Regions from separate parts of the Roseibium sp. LAB1 genome, predicted to be linked through region 1. Evidence: riboswitches for the same ligand, from Rfam matches in the RefSeq annotation. Region 1 holds a riboswitch; each other region holds the start of a gene.
The links. Region 1 has a riboswitch for cobalamin ahead of ACYQ54_RS03535 (energy-coupling factor ABC transporter permease). Riboswitches for the same ligand answer to the same signal wherever they lie in the genome.
Positions count from the first base shown of each region.

Region 1 (7,352 bases):
ACGGCCGTGACCGCCAACAGGTAATGGATCTTACCGAGCCAGCCCTGCGCGGCCTGCGGTGTCAGCGTGTAGTAGATGCCGAATATCGCCATGGCGACAAACCCGATCAGGTTGAGGTGACCGTGTGCCGGCGCGAGAGTGTGATCCTGGGTCACGGACATCTGGATGCCCCAGGCCATGCCCATGAGAGCGAAGACCACGCCGGTTGCCAGGAAAAGTGTTCCAAGAGACTTGCTGTTCATGATGCCCTCACTGCACGTTGAGTGGTGGACCGGTTAGGGTCAGGTGATACCGGCGGGCGCATGCTTCGATGGCCGGCATATCTTCGGGAATTCTGAATTGGCCCGCAGCCATCTCCTCAAAGAAATTCTCAAGCCCCCCAGGGGTCAGGATGACGAGATGCCGGCTTGGCAGGTCGCTGACGACGAGAAACGTGTGTTCCCTGCCCTTTGGCACAAACATTGTCTGCCCGGGCCCTCGAACCGACCGTTCCCCTTCAAGCCAGAATTCACAGTCTCCGGTCAGCAGCACGAAGGTTTCGTCGGCATCCTCGTGAATGTGCCTCGGTGGTCCGGACCCCGGTGGAGAGACGCTATCCACGATAGACATGACACCGCCGCTCGCGCCGGTCGACAGAATGGTTCGGTAGGTCACTCCGAGCCACTCGATGGCGTCAGGACCCAGCAAGATATCTGACATCGTTTCCTCCATTGAGCATCGGGAAACGAAAGCGCTTTCGTGGAAGGAAGCTTATCGCGGCAGAATCTATATGAAAAATCTATATTTCTCATATAGTCTATTACCATGGTGAATTTATCGACCTTCGACCTCAATCTCCTGAAGGTCCTGGATGCAGTTCTCCAGGAAGGATCGACCGTTCGAGCCGGAGAACGGCTGGGTTTATCGCAACCGGCAGTATCCGCTGCTCTTGGGCGGCTGCGAACGGCCCTTGAGGACGACCTTTTCCCTCGCAAGGGACAGCATCTCGAACCCACCGCTTTCGCGGCAAGCCTGGAAGTGCCCTTGCGCGATCATCTGGAGGCATTGAGCGTTCTGCTGAAAGGCCCGCAAACCTTCAGACCCGAAACATCGACAGCCAGTTTCAGGATTTCCGGCAGCGACTACTTTGCGGAGATGCTGATGCCCGGGCTTGCAGCCCATCTGGCACACACCGCACCGTCAATGCTTGTGCATCTGGTTGATCTCGTGCCGGACAATTACATCAACACGCTTGAAGAATATCGGGTCGACCTGGCTATGATTCTTGCCGCGCCGTTGCCGGAGTGGGTTCAAAGCAGGGAGATGTTCACCTCAAGTTTTTCCGTGGTCGCCCGAAGGAATCATCCGAGGCTCCAACGCGCAGGCATTGCGCCTGGAGAGGCTATCCCTATCGATCTCTTCTGCGACCTGGGACATGTGCTGTTTTCTCCGGAAGGCAAGCGCAGCGCGATGGGTGATGCCGCGTTGGCACGCGTCGGCAGAAAGCGGCGCGTTGCGATGACGCTGCCTGTGTTCGGCGGCGTCTGCCGCGCCGTTTCCGGATCGGATCTCATCGCTCTGCTGCCCACCCAGTTCGCACGGCGGATGGCACCGATTTCCGATCTGGAGATCTACTTGCCTCCCATGCCTGTGGACCCGGCCCGGATTATCATGGTCTGGAACCGCAAGATGACCTCAGATCCGCCTCATGCCTGGCTTCGCGACCAGATAATCAACCTGCTGGCGAGCGTTCACGAAGAGCCTTGAGACCAGCTGAATGTCGCGGCTGACAAGACCGGGTGACGACCCGGAACAGGACACCTGTCTCTACCGGCGTCGCAGAGATTTCAGGCGAAGGATCCCGCACCCTGCCGTCGCACCTGCCCGGGCGTCTGGTTGAACTGACGCTTGAAGGCCCGGTTGAAGGCAGCCTCCGAGCTGTAGCCGATGTTCTCGGCAATATCGATCAGGGGCAGATCGGTCTCCCGGATATCCCGCCGTGCCCGCTCCATGCGCCAGTGTGTGACATAGGCGAGCGGCGTCATACCGACAAGATTTGTGAACCGGTCGGCGAAAACCGTTCGGGACATGCCTGCCTCCCGGGCAAGACTCTCCACCGTCCAGGGTTTTTCCGGTGCCAGATGGATCTTGGACATGCTGCGTCCAAGCTTCGGGTTGAGCACCGCCGCCAGGCATCCGGCCCTGTCCCCTTCCCTGTCGACAAATGTACGCACCACCTGGATGAAGATGATCTCCGTCAGCCGGTGGACGATTGCCTCGGACCCCGGCTGCCCGGCACGCACCTCGCTGGCAACAAAACGCATGACCGCTTCCAGCCAGAAGGCATTCATCGTCTGCGTGTTGGGCAGATGAATGACGGCGGGCAAGGCGTCCAGCAGCGGATGCACCGAGCCTTCCTCGAATTCGAAATGGCCGCAGAACAGTTTGCAGGCCAGCTCCTCGTCCGGACCGCCATAATAGAGCGCGCCTTCACCAGTGTATCCCGATTGCCGCACGACTTCGTCCACATCGGCAGCGGGACGGTCAGGTTCATCGCTCAGGACATGAGCGGCCCCATGCGGAATAACTGCCAGGTCGCCCGTAGCAAGGCGGATCGGTTTTTCCAGTCCGTCGACAGCCAACCAGCAACCGCCGCGCATTGCCATGTGGAACCGCGCCACATTGCCGAAAGCCGGCACCCGTACCGCCCAGGGCGGCGAGAAGCAGGTATGGAAATAGACAGAGCCGCGAAGCTTCAAGGCGTCCAGGATCTGGGTCAGGGCGTCGTGTTTCATGCGCGTCGGGTTCCGGTTTGGGTGTTACCTCGGCATTTTTGCCTCAATCTCACAAAGCGCAAGGCTGCCGGACGATCAGTCAATTTTGAGGGACTTTCGTGCATGGATAGAAGCCGAAGAGGCCAACATCTTTGTGCACGTGGGCAATTCGCCCATGGCAACCCAACCTGGAGCACTTGAAAGATGTCCCTCCGCTTCGTTACCAAGACCATGCATGCCTATCTCGACTATCCTGTCGCCCTCGGCCTGATATCCCTGCCTGTTTTTCTGGACCTTGGCCAATCCAACCCGCTTGCCTTCTGGCTGTCCTTCCTGACCGGGTTCGCGGCCCTTGCCCTGACGATCCTGACGGATCATCAGACCGGGATCATTCGCATCCTGCCCTATTCGGTCCATCTGGCTGTCGACTTTGCGGTCGGCATCGTCTTTCTGGCTGCACCGTTTGCCTTCGGCTTTACCGGCCTCGACTTTGCCTATTACCTGGTCAACGCCATTGCCGTTCTGACCGTGGTCGGGCTTGCCAAACCGCAGGAAACGGTTCCGCAGGTTGCCTGAGCAGCGTCTCCCACCCGCAGACTGGCGTGAAAACACCGGCCCTCGAGCCGGTGTTTTTTTACCCCGCAATCCGGACGATCTGCAAATCCTCGGGAACTTGCGGACATGGAGACACCGGCAAAGCGGACGCAAGGTAGAGGCACCGGAACAAGTCCGGCCTTCAACCTTCACATCCTTTCAGGAGTAGAAAATGTCCTTGATGAAATCCGCTGTTGCCGCAACGCTGCTGAGCCTTGCCGTCCTCTCCGCCCCGGCGCTGGCTGCTGACGAATACAACACCTCCAGCGGGCTGACCGCCGCCGGCAGTCCGCTCGGCCTCCACGGCGTCGATCCTGTGGCCTTTGTCAGCCTGGGCAATCGCATTGACGGAACTGCGCAATACACCGCCGTTCACGACGGTGTTGCCTATTACTTCGCGTCGCAGGAAGCCATGGACGCGTTCACCGCGCATCCTGACCATTATCTGCCGCAAAACGGCGGCTTCTGCACCTTTGGCGTTTCCGTTGGCAAGAAATTCGACGGCGACCCGCAATTCGCCGCCGTTGTCGACGGCAAGCTCTACCTGTTCCTGAACGAAGCGATCTTCCGCGAATTCCAGAAGGACCAGTCCGGCACCATCGCCAAGGCCGACGCCAACTGGAAGAAGATCCGCACGACTGCGGCTACGGATCTCTGACAGGTTCGCCGGTTCACCCGGCCGACAGGCAAAAAAAGGGCGGCCCAAGGCCGCCCTTTGTGGTTTGAAATCAGCAAAAGCCTGGAGACTTAGGCTGCCGCGTCGTGCAGACGGCTTTCGAACGCAAGGTTCTTGGTCAGCGGTGCCAGTGTCTTGGCAGCGGCAAGAACAGCCAGATCGGCCAGCGGCTCGCCCAGGATCACAAGCATGTAGGCAAAGCCGAAGGAGCCGACAGACGCCATGTTCTCGGCACCGAAGCCCTGACCATAGAACGCCCAGAAAGCAACCCAGCCAACGATACCGGCCTGGAACGTGGTGGAAAGGGCCAGGGCCTGAACGTAGCTGACGTCAACATACGCGGTCTTTTCCGGAATGATCCGCTTGGCCAGCATGCTGACGGCCCACAGCGGCACAAGCAGCGTGGTGACGTTGATGCCGTACTGCGGCAGATCGAAGGGGGCAAACAGCGCGCCCTGAAGCAGAAGCCCGGCGGCAAGACCGATGGCAGCCGGGCCGGCCCCGAACATCAGGAACAGGGTGGACCCCAGAATGAAGTGCACTTCGGAAACGCCGACCGGATAATGCGGCAGAATTTCAAAGAAGCAGAATACGGCAACCGTCGTGATGACGGAGCGCACGGCAAGGCTGACGAGGCCGCTCTTGCGGATCGTGTCCAGGGCCATTTTGCCCAAGAGGCCGAAGGAAGCAGCAGCGGTACCGTAGCTGAGAACGATCTTGGCACCGTCGACGATGCCGGGTTCGATATGCATGTCATTTCTCCATTGCGCACCCTCCGTGCGCGAGCAGATGTTGTCGGTCGGCCCCGGTGGGACCGCTGGATGGCAGGTTTCCTGGCTCGCGAGTCTCTGCGCTGCCCGCCTTCCCGGATCACTCCAGTGGCTTGAAGGGCTTTGCTCTTCGCTTACAGTTGCGGGGGCAGCCACGGTCTAGGTCCCTGTTGGGTACGCCTCACCGTGTTCCCATTTCATCCGCCCTTACGCTTGTTCGGGCGGAACCATCGCACGCTTTAGGTTTGCAGGGATTGGCGAAACACTGCAAGCGAATTTTCGCCATTTTCGGCCAGAATGCGACATTGCACCGAAATTTTGCGCCCTGAGGATACAGGGTGAAAACGGTCGTCTCGGCAAACAGGAAAGCCGAGACACGAAACAAATTCACTCGGCCAAAAGATTGAAACTTCAGGTAATTTCAGTATCTACAGCCAAAATCACGCAGATGTAAAATATATATATGTTTTATTAAACTTTTCTATATTTAGGGTAATTGTTACTTTTACTTGCGGAAACCATAATGAAAGGTAACCTCAATCGCATACAAAGCACATTGTGAGACTTTACAATGCCCTTTACGAAGTTGGGAACGCTTATCGCTGGCGTCGTCTTTTTCCTGGGTTGTATTCAGGTCGGTCTCGCCGCCGGTGTCGCCCTTGGCGCCATCGCAGAACCGTATCCGGGGATATTCCTTGGTAACATGACCCGCGAACAGGCCATCGACAGCGGACTTTTGAAGATAATGGCTGCCGTGGCCTTCGGTGTGATCACCGAAATCAGCAGGTCGGTTGAAAAGAAATAACTCACAACCTGAAGACTTGAAGCGGGAACACACCTGTGAAAGTCTGTCGGCATGTTGAAATCGATTCCCCTGACCGCTCTTGCGGCCTCCTTCCTTGCTGCCACCGCCGTCCCTGGCTGGGCGGCTCCGCAAGAACTGTTCAGCGCCATCAATGAGCGTCTGTCCTTCATGAAGCCGGTTGCCGCCTGGAAAGCGGACAACGACAAGCCCGTCGAGGACCTGCCGCGGGAAAAAGTGGTTCTGGATGCAGCCCGCGCCAAGGCTGTCGAAAACGGTCTGTCCGCCGACAATGTTACGCTGTTTTTCCAGGCTCAGATCGATGCCGCCAAGGACATTCAGACCTGCTGGATTGCAAGATGGGACAGCGGCGAACCCCGCCCTCAGAACGTTCCCGACCTCATCAAGGACGTCCGGCCGGAGCTGCTGCGCCTTGGCGATGACATCCTGACGTTGCTGGCAAAAAGCCCGGTTGAAGCCTCCGACAAGCAGGCCTTTGCTGATGCAGTAACCGTGGAATGCCTGTCAGAAGGTGCGAAGAATGCACTCTTCGAAGGCCTCGTGGACGTCCACGACTAGGCATTCGCGTTCGAAGCCGGCTTGCGACGGTTTTGTTGACCGCCAGCAGCTATCGAAGCCACGCGACTGACGTTTACGGCTGACGCCGCTCGGCAATTTCCGAGACCCGGCGGCAGATACGCACGCCCTTGCAATTACTTGCGGTCAGACCTCGCATCGTATGCGGGGTGAAAATCCGGCCGGTCAGTTCGCCGTTCAGAAATTCGCAAACGTCTCTCACGAACGCAAATCCAATCCCTGGAAATGCCAATCGAGACCATGTCTCCAATAACGGTAGCCTGCGCACGATTCCAGGACACGGCGACTGCCTTTCCAGCCCCGATCTGAACTGACGCTGGGCCTCTCCAAGCGTCAAATCAGCATTGACGCATAGTATTTTTGACATTGTTGGTTTGTTGGTAACTTTTGTGGTTTGTTGTTGGGTCAAAGCAACTATAAATTGTTTTGACTGTACCGGCACCGGATTCTGTTTTTGAATAATTCTTGGAATTTTCGGGGTGGCAATGACATTCTCTTCTACCGGAAAGGCTAAGACGCCATCGCCCCGGAAGACTGAAAAGTCTCCGGATAACGGTAATTTACAAGCAGATCTTGATAGTTCACACAGCTCGTTCCGAGCGTCCCTGAGCGTTGCCGTTTTCGGGTTTGATGATCCGGCAGCAGTGCACAACCAGATGAGTGAGGAGCACCTGGCGGTTCTCGACCGCCGGTTCGCCACCGTATGCGCCGTGGCCGCTTCCGAATTCGGTGGCAAGCTCGTCAATCTGCCGAGCGGTCAGAAGGTTCTTGTCTTCGGGGTGCCTCAACCTCACGAACTGGATGCAGAGCGAACAGTGCTCGCTTCCCAGAAAATACTTCGCAGTTTCGAATGGAGCAGTTTCAAGTGTCCGGCGCGTTTACGCTGCGGCATTGCCAGCGGCGAAGGTTTCATTCGTCTCGATTCCGGCCCGAACATGTCTCCCAGGGCCGTTTCCGGCCCCGTTTACGAAGCCGCCTCACACCTGGAACAGCATGCACCGGGAAATGTCCTGCTGGTCTCGGCAGATGCACGGGCGCTCTTTCGCAGCAACTTCATGGCGCGAAAGGTTCAGCTCGGCAAAGGGGAAGAAACCGCCTGGGAAGTGTCTCCTGCAATCGTTCCATCAACACGCTTCGACACTGGTGATCGGGATACGAGA
Region 1 covers NZ_BAAGIB010000001.1:728,219-735,570, forward strand. Annotated here, with positions in the region: gene ACYQ54_RS03505 (hypothetical protein) at 1-242, opposite strand, end outside; gene ACYQ54_RS03510 (cupin domain-containing protein) at 250-699, opposite strand; gene ACYQ54_RS03515 (LysR family transcriptional regulator) at 805-1,746, shown strand; gene ACYQ54_RS03520 (AraC family transcriptional regulator) at 1,827-2,774, opposite strand; gene ACYQ54_RS03525 (hypothetical protein) at 2,958-3,329, shown strand; gene ACYQ54_RS03530 (YHS domain-containing (seleno)protein) at 3,520-4,005, shown strand; gene ACYQ54_RS03535 (energy-coupling factor ABC transporter permease) at 4,095-4,775, opposite strand; cobalamin riboswitch at 4,830-5,040, opposite strand; gene ACYQ54_RS03540 (hypothetical protein) at 5,365-5,598, shown strand; gene aroQ (gamma subclass chorismate mutase AroQ) at 5,650-6,174, shown strand; gene ACYQ54_RS03550 (AAA family ATPase) at 6,849-7,352, shown strand, end outside.

Region 2 (7,352 bases), on a different contig from region 1:
CAGATTTCCGAACTGTCCGACGCGGGAATCCACGTCAGTCTTGGCCACAGCGGGGCCACCTATCGGCAGTGCCGGACGGCGGCTGAAGCTGGAGCGTCGATGGTCACCCATCTCTTCAACGCCATGAGCCCGCTGCAACACCGTGAACCGGGCCTTGTAGGCGCAGCTCTCGATCTGGGCTCACTCAACGTCGGCATCATTGCTGACGGGGTCCATGTCGATCCCGTCGCGATGCAGGTGGCGATCAAGGCCAAGACCGGTCCGGGCAAGATCTTCATCGTGACCGACGCCATGTCCCAGACCGGCACCGATGTCACATCCTTCTTCCTGAGCGGTCGGGAAATCTTTCGCCGCAATGGCACGCTGACGCTGGCTGACGGTACCCTGGCTGGTGCGGATATCGACCTGCCGGCTTCCCTGAGATTTCTCACCGAAACTCTCAAGCTGCCGCTCGAGGCAGCGCTTGCAATGGCCACCAGCGATCCCGCGGATGTTCTCGGCCGCCCCCTCGGTCATCTCGAGGAGGGCTACCCGGCTGATTTCGTGCAGTTCAACAATGCACTCGAAGTTCAGAATGTCTGGATTGCAGGAGAAAAGCAGGCCGTTGACTAATCAGGCAAGTCTTCTGGTCGCAAAATTTGATATCCCGATATCCAGGGTGGACATGGTGTTCGCCTACCTAGGTCCTGTCGACCTTTTTGAGCGTTGATCGAACTGTCGGGAATGTCAGCAGCGTATTCGGGATCTGCAACAGTTCCTTGAAAAAGCGGCTGACAAGAGCACCGCGGCTCGGCGAATAGGGTGATGTTATGAACGATTTCAGCCCCCAGCCGATACCTCCGACATTAGGCAGAGCGCGAATGGCGGTTCCGTAACAGTTCCGAACAAGGGAGGATTTGCTGTTCTTGAAAGCATGCAGCAGTCCGCATCGTTCCATGTCTCGCTTGAACTCTTTCGTGACGACAGAGGTTTCGCGTTTCGTGAAGGTCCAGTTGATGTTGATGTTCTCGTCTTCCTTGGCAACCACACGATGGTACCAAAGTGGTGGAAGGTAGAGTAGGTCGCCTTCCTCGAGATCGAATTTGTAGAACTTTTTGTTCCGCAACAGCTTCTCTTCATCCTTCAGCAGAGAAAAGTTTGTGAACGGATAGCAAGGCAACGGAGTCTCCGGCGAAACCAGGACCCATTCCTTCCGCCCTTTCACCTGAACGGTGATGACATTCTCCGCATTCGTATCGTAGTGGAATTCGGTTCGATTGTTCTTGCTGTTTATCCAGAACCGCCAGGCAACAGAATCTTCCATTACCTGATCTGAGGTCAGAATCTGCTTCAGAAACCCGGGCATTTCGATATCCTGTTCAAGGACAGGTGCCCGGCTAACGAAAAAGACACCCCTGTCACGAACTTTCGGCTGGGAATGCAGTTCCGTTCGCAATCGGTTTGAAACCCATTTTTCCCGAGCAGGCCAGGATTTTGCCAAACCCTTGACAAGCAAGGGTTGTTCCCTGTTGCAGTGTTTCCTGAGAAACTCGGCATAGTCCGGAGTTTCCGTAACGGTAGCAATTGTTTGGTCGGTAGTGCCGATCATGAAAAATACCACGCCTTTTGGAATCTGCGGGTCATGCCATCGGTCAGTCGGTCACGTGGATATCAGATGTGGTGACGTTGGGTAATTCTACGATAGGGGCAACCTGAAGCTTTATCAAGAAAAGTGGCACTTCAGCAGGTGTTCAACGACCCAAAAAATAAGGCCATGCGCAAAGCAGCGCAAAGATCACCAAGCGCAGAAGAATCATTTGGGTCGTGAGAGCGGAATTCCGATGCGTCTCTTAACCTGGATATTGGGTTCGGAAAGGCTGCGGCGAAACTTCGCCAACAAGAACGAGACCGGACACAATACTGTAATCCAAGGCGTAAAATCGGCAAATTGATGAAAAAGAAGAAGAAGCGGTGATGGCTCCCCAGGCCGGACTCGAACCAGCGACCCAGCGATTAACAGTCGCTTGCTCTACCAACTGAGCTACTGGGGATCACCACGCTCGGGGTCAGCGCGTTGCCGCCCCGTCGATGGAGATGCGTATATCAAAGGCTTGATCCGTTTGCCAAGCCCCCGAGAGTGTTTTTTTCATCATGCCGTCATTTTTTTAGGTGCGGTGTGGAAAACTCAATATATTTCAGATGGCTAGGCGTGCCGTTGAACTTGGAAAACCCTACGTTCCACGACAATTGCCAACGCCTTATCCGATCATTTCTGCCCAGCCTTTTCGGGACTTTGGCGCAAGTGGGTACTAAGGCGGGCCGTCTGGATGATATCTCGGGTTTGGCAGCCGGGCCTTTCTGCTGCTTGTGTCGGCCTGAAGATCCGGTTAGGAAGAAACCGACGGTTCCGGAGAAGGCTTTGCCCGATCCGGATGAAACGGGAATCCGGTGCAGGCCTCATCTGGCCTAGATCCGGAGCTGCCCCCGCAACTGTGAGCGGTGAGTGGCTGTACGAAAACCACTGGCATCCTGATGGAGCCGGGAAGGGGTACAGACCGCGCTGAGCCGCAAGCCAGGAGACCGGCCGTCGCATTGGCAACCCTATGGCGCTGTCGGGCGGACGGCTGGGAGATGGAATGACGCATTCAACTGGCGAGAGGACCACGCTGGTTCTCGGCGGTGCCCGATCCGGAAAAAGCCGGTTCGCGGAAAAGCTTGTCCACGAAACCGGTTTGCAAAAAGTCTATGTGGCAACGAGTGCTGCCCACGACGATGAAATGGCCAGCCGCATAGCTGCCCACAAAGATCAACGTGGCCCTTCCTGGCAGACCGTCGAAGAGCAGCTCGATCTCGTGTCCGTTCTCAAGAGGGAATGTCGACCGGACCGGGTGGTTCTGGTTGATTGCCTTACCCTCTGGCTTTCCAATCTCATGTTTGCCGACAAGGACATCCCGACTGAAACGGCGCGGCTTTGCGCCGTACTGGCGGACCTGAAAGGGCCCTGTGTCTTTGTGTCCAACGAAGTTGGCATGGGGATCGTGCCGGAGAACCGTCTGTCGAGGTCGTTCCGCGATGGGCAGGGCCGTCTGAACCAGGATATGGCGCAAGGGTGCCAACAGGTCGTCTTCGTTGCTGCAGGCCTGCCAATGCTTTTGAAACCCACTTCACAACCGGATATCAAACTATGACCACTTCTTCCTTCCAGCCGGGCGCGAAAATTCCGGCGACGATTGTCACGGGGTTTCTTGGCGCTGGCAAAACCACGCTGATCCGCAATTTGCTGACCAATGCCAATGGCAAACGAATAGCGCTGATCGTCAACGAGTTCGGGGACATGGGTTTCGACGGATCTCTGGTAAACGGATGTGCGGATCCCGATTGCGCTGCAGAAGAAGTGGTCGAGCTGACCAATGGCTGCATCTGCTGCACCGTTGCCGATGATTTTCTGCCGACCATGGAAATGCTGCTTGCCCGCGACAATCCTCCGGAGCATATCGTGATCGAAACCTCCGGTCTCGCTCTGCCGCAGCCTCTTGTGCGGGCATTCTCCTGGCCAAGCGTGAAGCCGAAGGTGACGGTTGATGGTGTTGTGACGGTGCTGGACGCCGCCGCCCTTGCCGAAGGCCGGATCGCGCTGGATGAAGAAGCGCTTGCTGCACAACGGGCAGCGGATGAAGCTCTCGACCATGACAGTCCGGTGGAGGAACTCTTCCATGATCAGTTGCGCTGCGCCGATCTGGTGGTGCTCAACAAGGCAGACCTCATTTCCGAAGAGGCCCTGAAGCAGGTGCACGACAAGATTGCGGCCGACGTGCGCCCGGCGGTCCACGTGGTGACTTCCGAAAACGGGACGCTGCCGATCGAAGTTCTGCTCGGCAGAGGTTCTGCCGCCGAGGACGACATGGCTGGTCGTCACGAGCATCATCATCACCATGATGACCATCATCACGATGACCACGACCACGATGATGATCATCATCACGATCATCACCACCACGACGATTTTGAAAGCCACGTACTGGAAGTTTCCTCGTTTGCCAGTCTGAAAGACGCTGAGGCGAAAGTTCTGGAGGCCATGGCGCAAAAAGGCGTTCTGCGCATCAAGGGAGCCGTGACGATCGAGGGAAAGGCAGCTCCTGCAATGGTGCAGGCCGTTGGCCCGCGTGTCGAAACCTGGTTCGCCGCCGGCGCCGAGAGCAGCGGCAGACTGGTCGTGATCGGTTTGAAGGGCCTCGACCTGCCTGCGGTTCGTGGCCTGCTGGGTGAATTGACGGCTGCTGCCTGACAACGTTGGAAAGACGCTGGAAATAAAGATCAAGCATGCACATTCTTGCCAGCCAGACGCGCCGGATCGATGACGGTGGGGACGCGGTCGACCTCGGCCAGTCTCCCGCCGACATTCTGTTCCTGTCAGCAGCAGACACCGAATTGGGGAGTTTCGCCGCGGCACAGGCCCGGCTTGGGGCTGACCGTGCGGAGCTCCGCCTCGCCAACTTGATGGCCTTGTCGCATCCGTATTCGGTTGACCTTTACGCCGAACAGACCGTGCGCGGGTCACGACTGATTGTCCTGCGCATTCTGGGCGGGGTCGAATATTGGCGCTATGGCCTGGAAAGGTTCGAGGAAGAGGTCCGCGCGAACGGCATCGATCTGATTGTCGTTCCGGGTGACGACAAGTGGGACGAGGACCTAACCTCCCGCTCGACCATATCCTCGGCGGAAGTGCACCGGTTCTGGCGCTACTGTGTGGAAGGTGGAGCGGAAAATTACGCGAACGCGTTGAAATATGCCGCTCACCTGATCGGCAAGGGTGAGGACCCGGCGCAGCCGGTGCCTCTTCCTCGTGCAGGGATCTATCTCGCTGGCAAAGCCGCACCCGACATAGAGCAGCTAAAGGCATCCTGGCGCGATCCTGCAAGACCCGTTGCGGCAATCACCTTCTACCGCGCTCTGGTTCAAGGTGCCCAGACCGCGCCCTTGGATGCGCTGATCGGTGCGCTCGACAAGGCTGGCGTCAATGCACTGCCGGTTTACGTGTCCAGCCTCAAGGAAGCGGAATCCGTTGCCGTCCTGGAAAGTCTCTTCGACGCAGCACCACCCGATGTCGTGCTGAACGGAACGGCCTTTGCCGTTTCCAGGGCCGGGGCCGAGCACCAGCCGACTCCGCTCGATCGTCCCGGCAAACCGGTGCTGCAAGTTGTGTTTTCGTCTTCCTCCAAAGAGGGCTGGGAAGAAAGCGATCAGGGCCTGTCGATCCGTGACCTCGCCATGCATGTCGTGCTGCCGGAGATCGACGGACGGATCCTCACCCGGGCAGTCTCCTTCAAGGAAGAAGGCAAATTCGATGAGGCCACTCAATCGACCCCGGTTGCCTTTACGCCTGTTCCTGATCGGATCAGATTTACAGCAGAGCTTGCGGCGGCATGGGCGAAACTCGGACGGAAACCGGCATCTAGCAAAAAATCCGCGCTGATCCTTGCAAATTATCCGAACAGGGATGGGCGTCTTGCCAATGGGGTTGGGCTCGACACACCTGCGTCCTGCGTTCAAATGCTGAAGGCGATGGCTGCTGCTGGACACGACGCCGGAGACGTTCCGGAAACATCTGCCGACCTGATGAATATCCTGACTTCGGGCGTTACCAACGCCCTGGAAGGCCGTTCCGGCAAGGAAGGATACCAGGCGCTGTCTCTCGAGGACTATCGTAGCGCATTCAACGGCCTGCCGGAGAGGGTACGGTCAGCCGTCGTTGAACGCTGGGGTGAACCCTCGGGTGATCCCCATGTGACGGACGGCCAATTCCGGCTGGCGCTGCATCGGTTTGGTAACCAGGTGGTCGGTATTCAGCCGGCACGCGGCTACAATATCGATCCGAAGGACACCTATCACGACCCGGCCCTGGTGCCTCCACATCACTACTTCGCTTTCTACATCTGGCTGCGGGAGCATTTCTCCGCCGATGCCGTTATCCATCTCGGCAAGCACGGCAATCTGGAATGGCTTCCCGGCAAGGCCCTGGCGCTTGCCGAAAGCTGCTTTCCGGAAGCGGTGCTGGGGCCCGTTCCGAACATCTATCCGTTCATCGTCAATGATCCGGGCGAGGGGGCGCAGGCAAAACGGCGGACGGCCGCCGTCATCGTCGATCATCTGACGCCGCCTTTGGCACGGGCGGAGAGCCATGGCGTTGCCGAAGAGCTGGAGACGCTGCTTGATGAGTATTATCTGGCAAGCGGTGTTGACCCGCGCCGCCTGAAGGCGTTGACCCGCGACATTCTGGATGCCGCCGCAAGGCACGGCCTCGACAAGGATATCGGCATTTCCGACGAGATGGACGAGGAGACCCGCCTTGCACGTCTGGATGCTCATCTGTGCGACCTGAAGGAACTGCAGATCCGTGATGGTCTGCATATTCTTGGAGAAAGCCCGGCTGGCGATCTTCTGACTGATCTGCTGGTTGCCCTGGCACGAGTCCCGCGCGGCAGTAAACCTGGGCAGCAAAGCCTGCAACGGGCGATCGCGGCGGACCTTGGTTTTGACGGGTTCGACCCTCTGGATTGCGACTTCGCCGCGCCCTGGCGCTGGGACCGGCCGGGCATTCTGGAGGACGTGCAGGAGGCTCCCTGGCGGTCCCAGGGCGATACGGTCGAACGCATAGAGCTGCTTGCCCGGGAGATCGTTGCCGGTAACTGCGATGCGTCTGAAAACTGGCCAGCGACACGTGCCGTTCTGGACGATGTAAATGACGTCCTGCGCCCGGCTGTAACCGGGTCCGGAGATGCCGAAACAGCAGCGGTACTGACCGCGCTTGATGGTGGATTTGTTGCCCCCGGGCCGTCAGGTGCACCGTCGCGTGGACGACCGGACGTGCTGCCGACCGGACGGAACTTTTACTCCGTCGATGTGCGGGCCGTGCCTACCGAGACAGCTTGGCGGCTTGGCTGGCAATCCGCCACACTCGTTGCCGAGCGCTTTTTCCAGGAAGAAGGCGAATGGCCGAAATCCCTGGTGCTTACGTGCTGGGGCACGGCCAACATGCGGACCGGCGGCGACGACATTGCCCAGGCGTTGGCACTCATCGGGGCAAGGCCGGTGTGGGAGCAGGGCTCGGGTCGGGTCACAGGGTTTGAAATTCTGAAACTATCCGAACTCGGACGTCCGCGCATTGACGTCACCTTGCGAGTCTCCGGATTTTTCCGCGACGCTTTTCCCCATCAGATGGACCTGTTTGACAGTGCCGCGCGTGCAGTCGGGGCGCTGGACGAGCCGGACGAAGCCAATCCGATTGCCGCGCGAATGCGGTCGGAGAGTACGAGACTTCAGGCCGATGGTCTGGACAAGGCCGAAGCCGAGCGCCGCGCCGGGTTCCGTGTCTT
Region 2 covers NZ_BAAGIB010000004.1:87,837-95,188, reverse strand. Annotated here, with positions in the region: gene nagA (N-acetylglucosamine-6-phosphate deacetylase) at 1-612, shown strand, start outside; gene ACYQ54_RS21905 (cupin-like domain-containing protein) at 680-1,345, opposite strand; tRNA gene ACYQ54_RS21900 (tRNA-Asn) at 1,955-2,030, opposite strand; cobalamin riboswitch at 2,365-2,582, shown strand; gene cobU (bifunctional adenosylcobinamide kinase/adenosylcobinamide-phosphate guanylyltransferase) at 2,616-3,167, shown strand; gene cobW (cobalamin biosynthesis protein CobW) at 3,164-4,264, shown strand; gene cobN (cobaltochelatase subunit CobN) at 4,300-7,352, shown strand, end outside.
Region 2: linked by a shared signal. The riboswitch ahead of cobU (bifunctional adenosylcobinamide kinase/adenosylcobinamide-phosphate guanylyltransferase) and the one ahead of ACYQ54_RS03535 (energy-coupling factor ABC transporter permease) in region 1 are both predicted to bind cobalamin.

Region 3 (7,352 bases), on a different contig from region 1:
ACTTCCCGACCCGTATCTCCTTCCAGGTGACGTCGAAGATCGACAGCCGCACCATCCTGGGCGAAATGGGCGCCGAGCAGCTGCTGGGCATGGGTGACATGCTTTACATGGCCGGTGGCGGACGCATTCAGCGCGTGCACGGGCCGTTCGTTGCCGATGACGAGGTCGAGGATATCGTCAAGCACCTGAAGGTTCAGGGCACGCCGCAATATCTGGAAGCCGTGACCGAGGAAGAGGACGAGTCCGACAGCCCCTACGATGGCGGCGGCCTTGCCGGTGGCGAAGAGGGCAACGATCTTTACGACAAGGCGGTTGCCATCGTTCTGCGCGACAAGAAGGCATCGACCTCCTACGTCCAGCGGCGGCTTTCCATCGGCTACAACCGCGCCGCCTCGCTGATCGAGCGTATGGAAAACGAAGGTTTGATCAGCGCCGCAAACCACGCCGGAAAGCGCGAGATTCTCGTGCAGAACGGCGTGGACGAAGATTTTTGATGGTAGACTGCCAAAGCTTTGCCACACACGCTCCCTAGCTAAGGGGAAACGTGTCACAGAGAGAACGATTTAGGACATTGCATCATGCTGAAACGCTTCGCTTCCCGCCTGATCAAACCTCTGCTGGCAGCCGGCCTGGCCGCGGCACTGTCCCTGTCGGCACTGCTGCCCGCTGCGGCGCTGACCGAGCAGGAACAAAAAGCCCTCAAGGATCTCAACACCTACTTCAACTCGGTGAAGACCATGCATGGCGACTTCATCCAGTTCGGTCCTGACGGCAACCAGTCCGACGGAAAATTCTACATGGCCCGTCCGGGCAAGGTGCGCTTCTACTACAACAAGCCTTCCGTGCTTGACATCGTGGCCGACGGCAAGTCGGTGTCGGTCCGCGACCGGAAGCTGAACACCCAGGACATCTGGCCGCTCGGCCAGACACCTCTGCGCTTCCTGCTGTCCGACGATATCGACCTGCAGAAGGACACCAACGTCACCAACGTGCTGGTGGAAGAAGACCTGATCACCGTGACGATCTTCGACAAGACCAAGTTCAACTCCGGCACGCTGACGCTGATTTTTGATGCCAAGGACTACGCCCTGAAGCAGTGGACGGTCACCGACCAGCAGGGCTACGACACCTCCGTTGCGGTCTATAACGTCGTCTCCAACGGCCCGACCAATCCGGACCTGTTCAAGATCGACTATCTGGCCAACGCCCGCCAGAACAAGAACTGATCCCCCGGCTGGCCACAGCATGACCGAACCGGCCGGCCGGCGCGCACTCGTCTTCGATCTGCTTGAAGCCTATTGCGCCCGCAAAGGCTACCGCCTGACGGCGGGCGACAGCCACGGCCATGCCGGCCTGATCGAGAGCCCGTCGGGCAAGCGCTGGTTCTTCAAGGGAACCCGGTTCGATCTCAACACGCTCGGCGCAGCGGAAATTGCCACGGACAAAGCCTATGCCGCCGCCTTTCTGAAGGCGGCGGGCCTGGCAGTTCCGGAGGGACATCTGGTTTTCGCGCGGGACATCAGCGACGGCCACCGCGCACCGAAAGATGTTCTGGATTTTGCCGGGAAGCACGGCTTTCCGCTTTACGTCAAACCCAATTGCGGCCGGGAAGGGCGAGACGTGGTGCGGGTTGACACCTGTCACACGCTCCAGAATGCCCTCTACATCCTTGCCAGGAGCAACGACCAGCTGCTGGTGCAGCCGGAAATCCGCGGACTGGAACTGAGGATTATCGTGCTGGACGGCGATGTCCTATGCGCGATCGAACGGCGCTCGCCGCGGATCTCCGGAGACGGCCATCGCAGCATTGCCGAGATCATCGACGCTGATCCACGCATCGACGCGGCCGATCCCCGTCTCGCCTTCGAACTCTCCCAGCAGGGGCTGATGATGGAAACGGTCCCCGCACCCGGCCAGACGGTCACGCTTCTGCCCGTGGTCAACCTCTCCGCGGGCGGAACCGCCAGAATTGTCACCGGCTCCCTGGCCCCGGACCTTGCAGCCCTTGCCCGCAAGGCCGCGCAGGCCCTTGCCCTGCGTTATGCCGCCGTCGACCTGATCCTGACGGACGCCGCCAGCGCAAATGGAGACGCCGTCATACTGGAAGTCAACGCCGCGCCCGGTCTCGGTAATCTTGCCCGGCAGGGTTCGGAAGAAACGGCCGCCGTCAATCAGATCTACGAACGTGTCTTCGAGGCGATGTTTGACGCATGAGAATTCGCGAAAGCACCCTGCCAGCGTGCCCATCTGACAATGGCGGCTGCATATCGCCAGGGAGGCCAAGCCTGCACTGTTGACGTCATCGCAAAAAATGACGACAAAAGACAGTCGGTTTCCGCAAGGAATGAAAAGGGAATCCGGTGCGTGGCGGAAGCTTGAGCACGTCACAACTCCGGAGCTGTCCCCGCAACTGTAAGCGACGAGCGCCCTCAAGCTGGCCACTGGATCCGCCAGGATCTGGGAAGGCCGGGGAGCGCGATGACCCGTGAGCCAGGAGACCTGCCGGCACTTGTTCAATCAAACCCGGGCGGGGTGTCCTGGAGGAGGGTCCAATGATTTCCGCACGCCTGTCGCGCGGTGACCGATTTCTGATCGGGTTTCCGTCATGCCCGTCTCCGTTTGCTCCGCCGCAACTGGAGCACGGGACCTTTGCTCACATACAATTCCATATCCAGACATCGCGCCGCTGCCGGGCGAATCCCGGTACGCGTCTGGAAATCAATCAACGCAGCACTTCTCATCGTCTGTCTGCTGTTGATCTCCGCGTCCGCATTCGCCGAACCGGTTGAAATTACAGACGATACCGGCCGTACACTCAGCTTCGAAAAACCGCTTGAACGCGTTGTCGTCTTCAACCGCTACAATGCCGAATTTGTGCGCGCCGTCGGCGGAATGAAGATCATCGTTGGTGTCGACAGTTGGGTGACCCGCGACCCGACCTACTGGCCGGATCTGCAGGACAACATGCTGGTCGGCACCGGTCAGCGCGAGCCGAATTACGAGGCGATCATCGCGCTGGAACCGGATGTGGTCATCTTCCCGCGCAACGGCGCATGGGAAGAAGCGATCGACACGCTGAAACCCTTCGACATTCCCGTTGTGGTTCTGACCGGCTGGGACGTGCTGAAACACGTGTCCAACATCGACGCCTTTGGCAAGATGTTCGGCAAACCAGAACGCGCTGAAAAACTGAATGCCTTTTACACCGAGCACATTTCCCTGTTGAAGGAACGCCTGAGCGGTGTCGACACCAGAAAGGTCTATCTGGAGGAAAAGACACCGTTCCGGTCGGTTCTCCAGGGATCCGGTTGGCACGACATGATCGAGGCGGGCGGCGGCCGCAACATTTTCGAAGCCATAGATATCGGCACCCAGCCCAGGGAACGCGGCACGGTTCACAATTTCGAAATCGACCCCGAGGCAATTCTCGTTGCCAAGCCGGACCTGGTGGTCAAGCTTCAACCGGGCTCTTACCCTCTTCATCCGGCCGAGTTTTCCGATACCTTCTTTCAGGAATTCGCCGCTCGACCGGGCATTGACGAAGTTCCTGCCATGGGCACCGGCAGCGTCTATCACATGAACTATTACCTTGCCGGCGGCTGTTCCAAGATGATCGGAGCGCTTGCCATCGCCAAGTGGCTCTATCCGGACCGGTTTGAGGATGTCGACCCGGACGCGGTCATGAAGACCTGGCTGGAAGACTTCCAGGGCGTGTCCTATCCCGGCCGGTACTGGACCCGTATCACCGAAGCCGAAGGCCGATGATGAACGGTTTCATTTCGTCCGGCCTGGCCGGACGCGCCACCGTTGCACCTGGCGACATCCGGCGGGCTTATGCCCGCCGGACCGCCAAAGCCGCATTTCTATGCGGGGCGGGCACTCTGGTTCTCATCATGATCGCGCTCTGGGCCCTGTCGCTCGGCGCCAACGACCTGTCCTTCAGTCAGGCACTGCAGATCACATTCGGCTTCGTGTTATCGGATGGACTCATCGCAGAAGTTTCCACCTTGCAGGAAAAAGTGGTCCTGCAGCTGCGTCTGCCACGCATCGTCATGGCGATTGTTGCCGGTGCCGGCCTTTCCGTTGCCGGCGTGGTCATGCAGGGCATCACGCGGAACCCGCTGGTCAGCCCCTTTACCGTCGGCCTGTCTCCCGCCGCCGCCTTCGGCGCCGCGCTTGCCATCCTTGCGGGTGCGCTCACCATGCCGGATATCGGCAACTATCTGATCGTCGGCGGGGCATTTGCCTCCTCGCTCCTGTGCGCGGCCATCGTGCTCGGCATTGCAGGCCTCAGCGGCGTGTCCGCCACCACCATCATTCTGGCCGGTATCGGCCTCACCTATCTCTTCAGCGCCTTCACGGCCACTTTGCAATTCGTCGCGACCCAGGAGCAGCTGTCCGCCATCGTGCACTGGACCTTCGGCTCGCTGAACGCTTCCGGTTGGGACGAGGTCCTGGTCTCCACTGTCATTTTGGCCCTGGCTACGCCTGTGTTCTGGAAACTTTCCTGGGCACTCAACGCACTTTCAGCAGGCGAGGAAACCGCCGCTTCTCTCGGCTACAATCTCAGAACCACCCGGTTGGCGGCAGCGGTCTTCTCCGTCCTTCTGACGGCAGGCATCATCGCCTTTACCGGCGTGATCGGGTTCGTTGGTCTGGTAGCACCCCATATCGCCCGCATGACCATTGGCAACGATCACCGCTGGCTGATCCCGTATTCCATGATCGTTGGCGCTCTGTTGCTTCTCGTCGCCGATACCATCGGCAGATCCCTGTTCTCACCGGCCGTCATTCCCGTAGGCATCGTCGTCGCCTATGTCGGTGTACCGCTCTTCGTTCACCTGATCCTGAGGCAACGTCGGAGGACACTGCAATGATTTGCATAAAGGGGCTGTCGCTCAGCTATGGCAGCCGAACCATCCTGCAAGACATTTCCTTGGCCGTAGAAAAGGGCGAATGCCTCGGTCTGCTGGGAGCCAACGGCGCAGGCAAGAGTTCCCTGCTGAAATGCCTGGCAAGGCTTGCAACGCCGGGACAGGGCAGCATCGAAGTGGAGGGCAGGCCACAGGCTTCCTTCAACCGCAAAGCTTATGCCCGCAAGCTTGCCTATGTGCCGCAACATATACCGGATGACGTGGCCATGTCCGTCATCGACCTCGTGCAACTTGGCCGCACGCCACATATTTCCGGAAGCCTGGGGGCCGCGGACCGGGATCTCGTAATCGACGCTCTTGTGCGGGTCGACATGGCCCATCACGCCTTTTCCGAAGTTGCCCGGCTTTCCGGTGGCGAACGTCAGCGCGTTGCGATTGCCCGGGCCCTGGTCCAGCAGCCACAGGCGCTGCTGCTTGATGAACCCACAAGCGCACTCGACCTGAAACACCAGATGGAGACAATGCGTCTGGTCAGATCGCTGGCCGAGGAAACCGGTATGGCGATCATTATCGCGGTTCACGACCTGTCGCTTGCGGCGCGCTACTGCACGCGGCTGGCGCTTCTGTCCGGCGGCCGGATCGTCGCCACGGGATCCTGGAGGGAAGTGCTTTCACCCGACCGCATCCGCGAATCCTACGGCGTCGCCGCCCTGGTCGGCGAGGTGGAAACCTATCCCTATATCGTTCCTGTTGAAGCTGGAGCTGCCTGATGCGTCCAACCATATTGCTTCTTGCGAAGGCAGCTATAGCGGCAAAGCCGCTTGCAGAGCTTGAAGCGCTCGCACAATCCGTATCGGCGGCCATGCCGGGTTTCCAGACGGTCTACGCCCTGTCGGAACAGGGCAGCCCCTCCTTGCGCCAGCGCCTTGACGACCTGGCCGGGCAATCCGTCCCGGAGGTTGTCATCGTTCCGGTGATGATCCCGATGGAGCCGGGATTTCCCGCCTGGATCAAACGGTCCGTACACCGCTGGAAACAGAACCGGCAGGGGTTTCTACCCGCAATCCGGATCGCCGATGCGCCTGCAACCAGGTCGGAGGAGCTGACACAACTTCTCACCGGGCTTGCCACGAACACGGCTGCAGGCAATGTTCTCGAGGAAACGGTGAAACTGCCCGATGCGTCCATTATTCCCGGACAAAAACACCGCATTCTGGTCTGCATGGGCGGTGCCTGCAACGATGCCGGAGCCGTCAGTCTCTGGTCTCACCTGAGGACCGAACAGGACCGGCTGAAACTGCGGGACGCGGGCGATGGCATGATGAGCTGCAAAACAAGCTGCCTCGGTCCCTGCAATCTGGCGCCTGTCCTGCAAGTCTGGCCCGACGGCACGACCTATTGCGGGGTCGACGAAGCAGGTGTGGATACAATCCTCAAGACCCATGTCCTGGAGAGCGGTGGTCCTGCTGCCGAGTTTGCCTATCCGGCAGACGGGAATAAGCAGCGGCTTCGGCAAAGAGCCTCCGCCGGAACGTGAACCTGCCTCCGAGAGCGCTAGCAACGAACGTCCGACCCGGGCCAACCGGTTTCGTAACTTACGGTCTCCTACCGTCGGCAGCAGCGAAGGCATATTGTCCACTATTGGTGGATAATATGATCATAAATGTGAAGCTTATACTTTTCTGAATAGACAGTATCTTGTTTTCAGTATCGGGCGGCAAAAAAATGCCCCCGTCAAACAGGAGTACTGAAAATGGCAAATCTCGATACAATCTCCGCCTCTCACACAGGCGATACCGTTCTCACCCGGGTTCTGGACGGCGGCATACCGCTGGCAGCCCGCCTTCTGATCGTGCCGCTGTTTCTGCTTTCCGGCATCACCAAACTCGGCTCTGCCGAAGCCACGATCGGCTGGATCGATGCCGCAGGCCTGCCTTTTGCGACCCTGGCCTATGTCGGCGCCGTCGCCGTGGAAATCCTGGGCAGCCTGGCGCTGGTTGCCGGCTTCCAGACCCGTATCACCGCCGGTTTGATGGCACTGTTCACCGTTGCCGCTGCATTGGCATTCCACAACGCGCTTGGTGATCAGAACCAGTTCATCCATTTCTTCAAGAACATCGCGATCGCAGGTGGCCTTCTTCAGGTGGTCGCTTTTGGTGCCGGCCGCTACAGCCTGGATGCCCGGGTCAACCGTTCCCGCATCTAACAAACCGGCATCCCCGGCAAATCGCTTCACGGCTCCCGCTCATCCCGGGAGCCGTGCGCGTTTGAAGGCCTGGAAGGACTGCGCAGAAGCGGCGGCCGATAAAAGTTGACCTTGGCGGGCGGGTTTTCAGATCCTACATGGAGCTCCAACGGAGATATCCATGCAGAATTTTTCTCTTCTAGATCTTTCGCCTGTGCCGGAAGGCCAGACAGCGGCCGAAGCCCTTGCGAACACGGTCGATCTGTCACGTTTGGCAGAACAGGCGGGCTACC
Region 3 covers NZ_BAAGIB010000003.1:265,271-272,622, reverse strand. Annotated here, with positions in the region: gene ACYQ54_RS19230 (DNA translocase FtsK) at 1-494, shown strand, start outside; gene ACYQ54_RS19225 (outer membrane lipoprotein carrier protein LolA) at 579-1,226, shown strand; gene ACYQ54_RS19220 (ATP-dependent carboxylate-amine ligase) at 1,246-2,214, shown strand; cobalamin riboswitch at 2,313-2,521, shown strand; gene ACYQ54_RS19215 (ABC transporter substrate-binding protein) at 2,650-3,765, shown strand; gene ACYQ54_RS19210 (FecCD family ABC transporter permease) at 3,765-4,877, shown strand; gene ACYQ54_RS19205 (ABC transporter ATP-binding protein) at 4,874-5,644, shown strand; gene ACYQ54_RS19200 ((2Fe-2S) ferredoxin domain-containing protein) at 5,644-6,411, shown strand; gene ACYQ54_RS19195 (DoxX family protein) at 6,628-7,080, shown strand; gene ACYQ54_RS19190 (LLM class flavin-dependent oxidoreductase) at 7,241-7,352, shown strand, end outside.
Region 3: linked by a shared signal. The riboswitch ahead of ACYQ54_RS19215 (ABC transporter substrate-binding protein) and the one ahead of ACYQ54_RS03535 (energy-coupling factor ABC transporter permease) in region 1 are both predicted to bind cobalamin.

Region 4 (7,352 bases), 180 kb from region 1:
CGGAATCATGCTTGACGACATAGCCCTGTTTGTCCATATCGCGCGTTATCGTAGCCTTGCCAAAGCGGCTGCGCACCTGGAGTTGCCGGCGGCGACGGTGACCCGGCGCCTGGCGAAGCTGGAAGAGACAATCGGAACCCAGTTGGTCTTCCGTTCTGCGCGCAAATTTGCCCTGACGGTCGCGGGCGAAGCCTATTTCGAGGCGTTTGCCGATCTCGTTCAAAACGCGGAGGTGACACTGGAGGGGTTGAGTGCCGACCTTCACGGTCTTCAGGGAACCTTGAAGGTTGCGGCGCCCACCAATATTTCCATCGGCATTCTGCAGCCCATGTGGTCCGGGTTTCTTGAGGCCTATCCGGAGATCCGGCTGACGCTGACGCTCAGCAACGAGAACAAGGACCTGCTCGAACACAAGGTCGATATCGCCATGAGGGCGGGGCCGCAGACCGACGAGCGGCTTTATCAGAAACGCCTCGGGGTGGTGGCAACTGTGCTTGTGGCAGCGCCAGCCTACCTTGAGCAGGCTGGCGCCCCGGAGACACCGGAGCAGATCGGCCAGCACAAGGTGGTTCGGGTGTCCACGTTACCGCAATGGCAACTTACGAACAAAGAGACGGGCAAGCGCGAGACCGTGCCGGTCGATGCCCGTATCGTTGTGGACGACATCAGTCTTGCCCGCCAGCTTGCCGGTGACGGTCACGGGCTCGCCCTGTTGCCCGCGAGCGAGATTTCCGACGACCTGATCTCTGGCCGTCTGAGACCGGTGCTCGCCAATTGGCAGGGGCAGCAGCGGGACATCTTCGCGGTGTGGCCGACCGGCAGACTGCTCAACGCCCGGGCACGTTGCCTGCTGGATTACATGGAGCCGTTCATGGCTGCGCTTCCCGTGTTTCAGGGGACCGTCCTTCAGCGTGATCCAACCAGATCCGCCTGATGCCTTACGCGGTATAGGGATTGCAGCGGATGTAGCGCGGCTGGTCGATATAGCCGGACATGATGGAGAGCCACGCCTTGCATTCGCCTTCCGACTTGAAGCAACCGGCCTGGGAGATGATGTACTTCTGGCCGAAGTTGAAGACCTTGCCGCCGGCAATGCCTTTCCAGCCGCTGCCGGTAAAGCTGCGGCAGTCATATGGCGTGTTGTAGGTGCTGGGGATGTCCTGCCGGTTCTTGGTGAAGGTCGGGGAGAACAGCAGCGTTTCGACCACATTGCCGCCCGAGGTGTCATACGACTGGCACGCAGCAAGGCTGAGAACTGCGGCCATCATCGGAACCAGGCGCAACCCCTTTTTCAGCCCGTGGGCGATGCGGTGCGGAAGAGGGCGGTAGCTGGTCATCACAGGCTCCAGTGAACAGGATCGGCACGGTCGAAGACCGTTCAATTGATTGATTTGCAACAGCTCTCACATGAGCCGAAGACTTGGTCAAAATCAAGTCACGTTCGCTCGGGTGCATGCGGTGCCCACACGTGAACAGCCTTGGGGCTTTCGGGCGCGCGGACTGTGCCGCGCCCCCGAATATTGTTCCGGTCTGAGCCTTGTCAGGCCTTGTCGGTCACCAGGAGAGCAAATGCCTGGCTCTCGGCAACTTCCTTCAGCCGGTCGAAGCGGCCCGAAGCGCCGCCGTGGCCGGCTTCCATGTTGGTTTTCAGCATCAGAAGATTGTCGCCGGTCCCTGTCGCCCGCAACTTGGCGACCCATTTTGCCGGTTCCCAATAGGTCACCCGCGGGTCGGTCAACCCGCCAACCGCCAGGATGGCAGGATAGGCCTTTGCCTCGACGTTGTCGTAGGGCGAATAGGAGGCGATGTATTCGTAGGCACCCTTGTCCGTGATGGGATTGCCCCATTCGGGCCACTCCGGCGGGGTGAGCGGCAGGGTATCGTCAAGCATGGTCGACAGAACGTCGACGAAGGGAACCTCGGCAATGATCCCGCCGAACTTTTCCGGCGCCAGGTTCGCGATCGCGCCCATCAGCATTCCGCCGGCCGACCCGCCCTGGGCGACGATGCGCTCATGCGAGGTGAAGTTTTCCGCAACCAGGTGGTCTGCCGCGGCAATGAAGTCGGTGAAGGTGTTCTTCTTGTTCTCGCGCCGGCCATCCTTGTACCAATGGAAGCCCTTGTCCTTGCCACCGCGAATATGGGCGATGGCGTAGACGAAGCCCCTGTCGACCAGCGACAGGCAATTGGTGTTGAAGCTTGCCGGTACGGTGATGCCATAGGAGCCATAGCCGTAAAGCAGCAGCGGTGCGGAGCCGTCGAGCCTGGTGTCCTTGCGGTACAGCACGGACACAGGCACAGTTTCGCCATCGGCGGCAGGTGCCATCAGACGGCGGGTGACGTAATCGCCTGCATCGTGCCCGGAAGGCACTTCCTGTTCCTTGCGCAGAACCCGTTCGCGAGTCTCGACATTGTAGTCGAAGGTTTGCGAAGGCGTGGTCATAGAGGAATAGGTGAAGCGGATCGTGTCGGTGTCGAATTCGTAACCGCCGCCAAGGCCAAGCGAATAGGCCTCCTCGTCAAAGGCAATGGTGTGTTCGATGTTGTCGGCAAGCCGGCGGATCACGATGCGCGGCAGACCGTCTTCGCGCTCCAGCCGTGTCATGAACGTCTTGTAGACGCAGTGGGACAGGATCAGGCAGCCTGGCTTGTGAGGCACGAGGTCAGACCAGTTTTCGCGGCCGGGATTGCTCTTCGGCGCGGTGACGATCTTGAAATCCTCGGCACCGCCTGCGTTTGTCAGAATGAAAAGCGTATCGCCATGATCGTCGATCGAATATTCGATGCCGGTTTCGCGCTCGGCGACCAGCACCGGTGCCGCGGTCGGATCGGTTGCCGGGATCATCCAGACTTCGGACGTTTCATGGTCGTGAATATCGATGACAATCGTGTCGCCCGACTGGGTCTTGCCGACCCCCATGAAGAAGCCGGCATCCTTTTCCTCGTACACGAGCACGTCGGCGGCAGGATCGGTGCCTATCTCGTGGCGGAACAGCTTTGAAGGCCGATGATTGGCGTCCAGGCGAATGTAGAACACATACCGGCTGTCTTCGGAGAAGACACCGCCACCGCCCGTGTCTTCGATGGCGTAGTCAAAGTCCTTCGCCGTTTCGGCGTCGCGCAGTCTCAGCGAATAATATTCCGACCCCTTGTTGTCATAGGCCCATGCAATGAGCTTGTGATCCGTCGACTGGCTCACACCGCCGATCCGGAAATAGGACGTGCCCTCGGCTTCCTTGTCGCCGTGGAGAAGAACAGTTTCCGCACCGCCGTCACGCGGGGTGCGGAAGAAGACCGGCTGCTGGCCACCGGTTTCATACTTGAGGCCGTAGGCGAAGGGGCCGTCGGGAGCCGGAACTGAGCTGTCGTCTTCCTTGATGCGGCCGCGCATCTCGGCAAAGAGCTGTTCCTGCAGTGCCTTTGTCGGAGCCATCCGGGCATCGTGGTAGGCATTTTCCGCTTCCAGGTAGGCGCGGATATCGGCGTCAAGCACGGACGGGTCTTTCATGACCTCCTGCCAATTGTCCGCCCTCAACCAGGCGTAGTCGTCCTGGCGGGTAATGCCGTGAGTCTCAAGGGTGACGGGGCGCGCATCGGCGCGGGGGGGGAGGGCATCCTGTTTCATGGCTCGGAGGTAAGATTTTTGAGCCCCGAAGGCAAGAGGGACAATCCTGTCAGGGGGGCGGACAACTTTATCTTTTGACAGCCTTCTGAAGTGTCCGGCGGTTGATTGTGTACGTGCTGGCTTGCAAGACACGCTTCCTTCACGCCCCTGATTTTTGCGCTTGAGAAAGCGTTTCAGGCTGCCGTTCTGGCTTGTTTTCCCCTCCATCACCAACGCCAGCGGCGAAAGTCTTTGACAATTTCCGGACGTTCGCGCACTTAGAAAGAGATGGTTCCCGACTCCGAACTCCGGACCGGGATTAAAAGGGAACACGGTGCGACCACGCCGAAAGGCACCAAATCCGTGACTGCCCCCGCAACTGTGAGCGGCGAGCAAACCTGAAAGCGCCACTGGGGAGACCCCGGGAAGGATCAGGCAAGCCACGACCCGCAAGTCAGGAGACCTGCCATTTCACCTTAAACCTAAACCCGGGCGGGGTGCCCCGGAGGAGTGAGTGACATGGCTATTCGGCATCTGCCGGCAAAGTTGCACATTCGGTTCCTGACTGCCCCGCGAAATCGCGGAGGGCGATATGAACCGGAAACTGTCTGTTGAAATCTCAAGACTTGCAAACCTCCTGACAGAAGCCGACCCGCTGGCGGCGCGCGCAGTGCGTGCGATGGCGCCGGACGGAAGGCAAAAACCAGTTGCAAACAAGATTCAAGGTAATGTAATAACATTACAAAATGAATGTACCATTTCCTCCCCACTCGGCAGCGCCGCGCGCAGTCTTGCCGGTCAGACGTTTGCCCGTCTCCAACCGGCTGCCCGCTGTCAGGCAGAAGGAGTGGAGGTGCGCCATGAGCAATGACCCGCACAAGATTTTTGTCTGCACGACATGCCGTCACAAAGGACAGAGTTGCCACCCCGGCTATGGACTTATCTGCAAATTGAAGAGTGCAATGGCACAGGCCGTCCCTGTTGTTGGAGACGATTTCGAGATATCCGGAACAGCCAACATGGAGACCTGTTCGCGACCTTGCACGCTGGCGTTCAAGGCAACCGACAAGGCGATCTATCTGTTTGGTGACATAGAAGACGATACCGACATCGAAGAACTGGTCGACTACGCCAATCGTTATCGCCAGATCGAGAACGGATATGAGACGACCGGTGAACACCACGGCAAGCGTTGGAACGCTTCGCAAGGCCGGGTTCCGGCAGCGATGATTGTCTCAAAAGCTGATGGAACGGCTTACTCATGACTGGGGTTGATCTCTTCGTCCGCGAGGTCAGCTGGCAGACGGGGCAGGGGAAGACCATCCTGCACCCGGTCAGCTTCGACCTGGCTGCAGGTAAGGTTCTGGGAATTGCCGGTGCAAATGGTGCCGGCAAATCCACTCTTTTGCGGCTTCTTTACCGCTTCTTGAAACCGAAGTCGGGTGACATCCTGCTGGATGGCCGAAACCTCTGGCACATGAGTGCCAGAGAAGCAGCGCAAACGATTGCCGCCGTGCTGCAGGAACAGCCGACAGACTTTGCCCTTTCGGTTCGCGAGATCGTCGCCCTTGGCCGGCGCCCCCACGCGACCGGATTTGCCAGCGCAGGCAAACGGGATGCCGAGATCGTCGACAATTGTCTCAGGCAAATGGATCTGTTGCCCTATGCGCAAAGGGCTTTCGGCACCTTGTCCGGCGGTGAAAGGCAGCGCGTGATGGTGGCTCGCGCCCTAGCGCAGGAACCGAAGCTTCTCGTTCTGGATGAGCCGACCAATCATCTTGATATCCGTCATCAGCTCGAGATCGTGGAGCTGATCGCCGATCTGAACATCACCATTGTCACTAGCCTGCACGACCTCAATCTGGCTAACCGTGTCTGCGACGAGGTCTTGTTGCTGCATGAGGGGCGGCTGGTTGCCCACGGAGCGCCGGAGAGGGTGCTGACCCCCGGCAACATCGAGCAGGCCTATTCGGTACAGGTCCGGCTGGAACACCTGTCTTCCAGCCAAGAGCGCTACCTGACCTTCCATCTTTGAATTCCTGGAGAAATTAATGAAAAAAATTGCCTTGGGCCTCGCGCTCACCTTTCTGGCCTGCCCTGCATTTGCGCAGACCACCGTGCAGAGCTGCAACCGTTCGGTCACCTTCGATGCACCGCCAAAAGCCGCCGTTTCGAATGATGTCAATCTGACCGAGATGATGCTGGTGCTCGGCCTGCGTGACCGGATGGTCGGGTATACCGGGATTTCCGGCTGGAAGACCCTGGACGCGGAAATGCGCGAAGGCGTGGCCGAGCTTCCGGAACTCGCTTCAAAATATCCGAGCAAGGAAGTGCTGATCGGGGCAGATGCGGATTTCTTTTTCGCGGGCTGGAACTACGGCATGAAGGTTGGTGGCGAAGTGACGCCCGAAACGCTGGAGCCCTTCGGCATCAAGGTCTATGAGCTGACCGAATCCTGCATCCATGTCGGCGACAAGCCGAAGGCCTCGCTTCAGGATCTCTATAACGACCTGATCAACCTGGGAAAGATCTTCGGCGTGGAAGACACCGCCTACGACCTGGTAGCCTCTTACAAGCTGGAGCTGGATCGGATCGCGGCCACGGTGCCCGCCGATGAAGACCCCTTGAAGGTCTTCGTATACGACAGCGGCGAGGACAAACCATTCACCGCCGGGCGGTATGCCATGCCGACAGCGCTTATCGAGGCTGCCGGTGGCGTCAACGTAATGGATGATTTCGAAAAGAGCTGGGCGACCGTCGATTGGGAAACCGTGGTGGAGAAAGATCCGGACATGGTCGTGATCGTCAACTACGGCGAAGTGACAGCGGAACAGAAACGGCACTTCATGGAGAGCAATCCTGCCCTTGCTGGTATCTCGGCGGTCAGGAACGACCGCTTTGTCGTGCTGGACTATGTCGAGGCAACCCCGGGTCCGCGAAACCTCAAGGCCGTCGGAAAACTCGCCGAAGCCTTCTGGGGAGAGTGACCTTGCTGATGACGCCTCTCGCAGGCGCGGCGGGCAGGAGTGATGATCCATCATGACTGTGCTGAAGACTAAATGCTCCGAACCCCGCTGGTTCCGGAGCAATGGCGTTCTGCTGTCGGCAGGGGTGCTGGTTCTCGGGTTGTCCATCGTGGCAGCCATCGGCGCGGGGGCCGTCGCAATACCCGGCAGCACTGTTTTCAAGATCCTCGCCAACGGCACGGTGCCTGGCCTTTTCGAGACCGACTGGTCCAAGGGCCGGGACGCCATCGTCTGGGAAATCCGCTTTCCCCGCGCCCTGCTGGCTGGTTTTGTCGGCGCCGGTCTGGCGGTGGTCGGCGCTGCCTTGCAGTCCGTCACGCGCAATCCGCTGGCGGATCCTCATCTGCTTGGTATTTCTTCCGGAGCGGCGGCGGGGGCCATTCTTGCGCTTTTGCACACAGGCCTTTTTCTTGGCCTCATGACCGTTCCACTGATGGCTTTCGCCGGCGCGCTTGCAGCAACCTTCCTGGTGCTAGGTGTGACCAGGTTCGCGTCTGCCACCAGTGCCGACCGGCTGGTGCTTGCGGGTGTCGCCGTTTCCTTCATCATCATGGCGATCGCCAATATCCTGATTTTCCTGGGTGATCCGCGGGCAACGCATACGGTTGTCTTCTGGATGCTCGGGGGGCTCGGCCTTGCCCAGTGGTCCCAACTGCCGTTCCCGCTTGGCATTTTGTTGCTGGTAACGCCGTATTTTCTGGTGCGTGCCGCCGACCTCAATG
Region 4 covers NZ_BAAGIB010000001.1:549,077-556,428, reverse strand. Annotated here, with positions in the region: gene ACYQ54_RS02670 (LysR family transcriptional regulator) at 8-934, shown strand; gene ACYQ54_RS02665 (hypothetical protein) at 939-1,337, opposite strand; gene ACYQ54_RS02660 (S9 family peptidase) at 1,541-3,625, opposite strand; cobalamin riboswitch at 3,877-4,089, shown strand; gene ACYQ54_RS02655 (hypothetical protein) at 4,197-4,475, shown strand; gene ACYQ54_RS02650 (DUF1636 family protein) at 4,465-4,869, shown strand; gene ACYQ54_RS02645 (ABC transporter ATP-binding protein) at 4,866-5,639, shown strand; gene ACYQ54_RS02640 (ABC transporter substrate-binding protein) at 5,656-6,591, shown strand; gene ACYQ54_RS02635 (FecCD family ABC transporter permease) at 6,644-7,352, shown strand, end outside.
Region 4: linked by a shared signal. The riboswitch ahead of ACYQ54_RS02655 (hypothetical protein) and the one ahead of ACYQ54_RS03535 (energy-coupling factor ABC transporter permease) in region 1 are both predicted to bind cobalamin.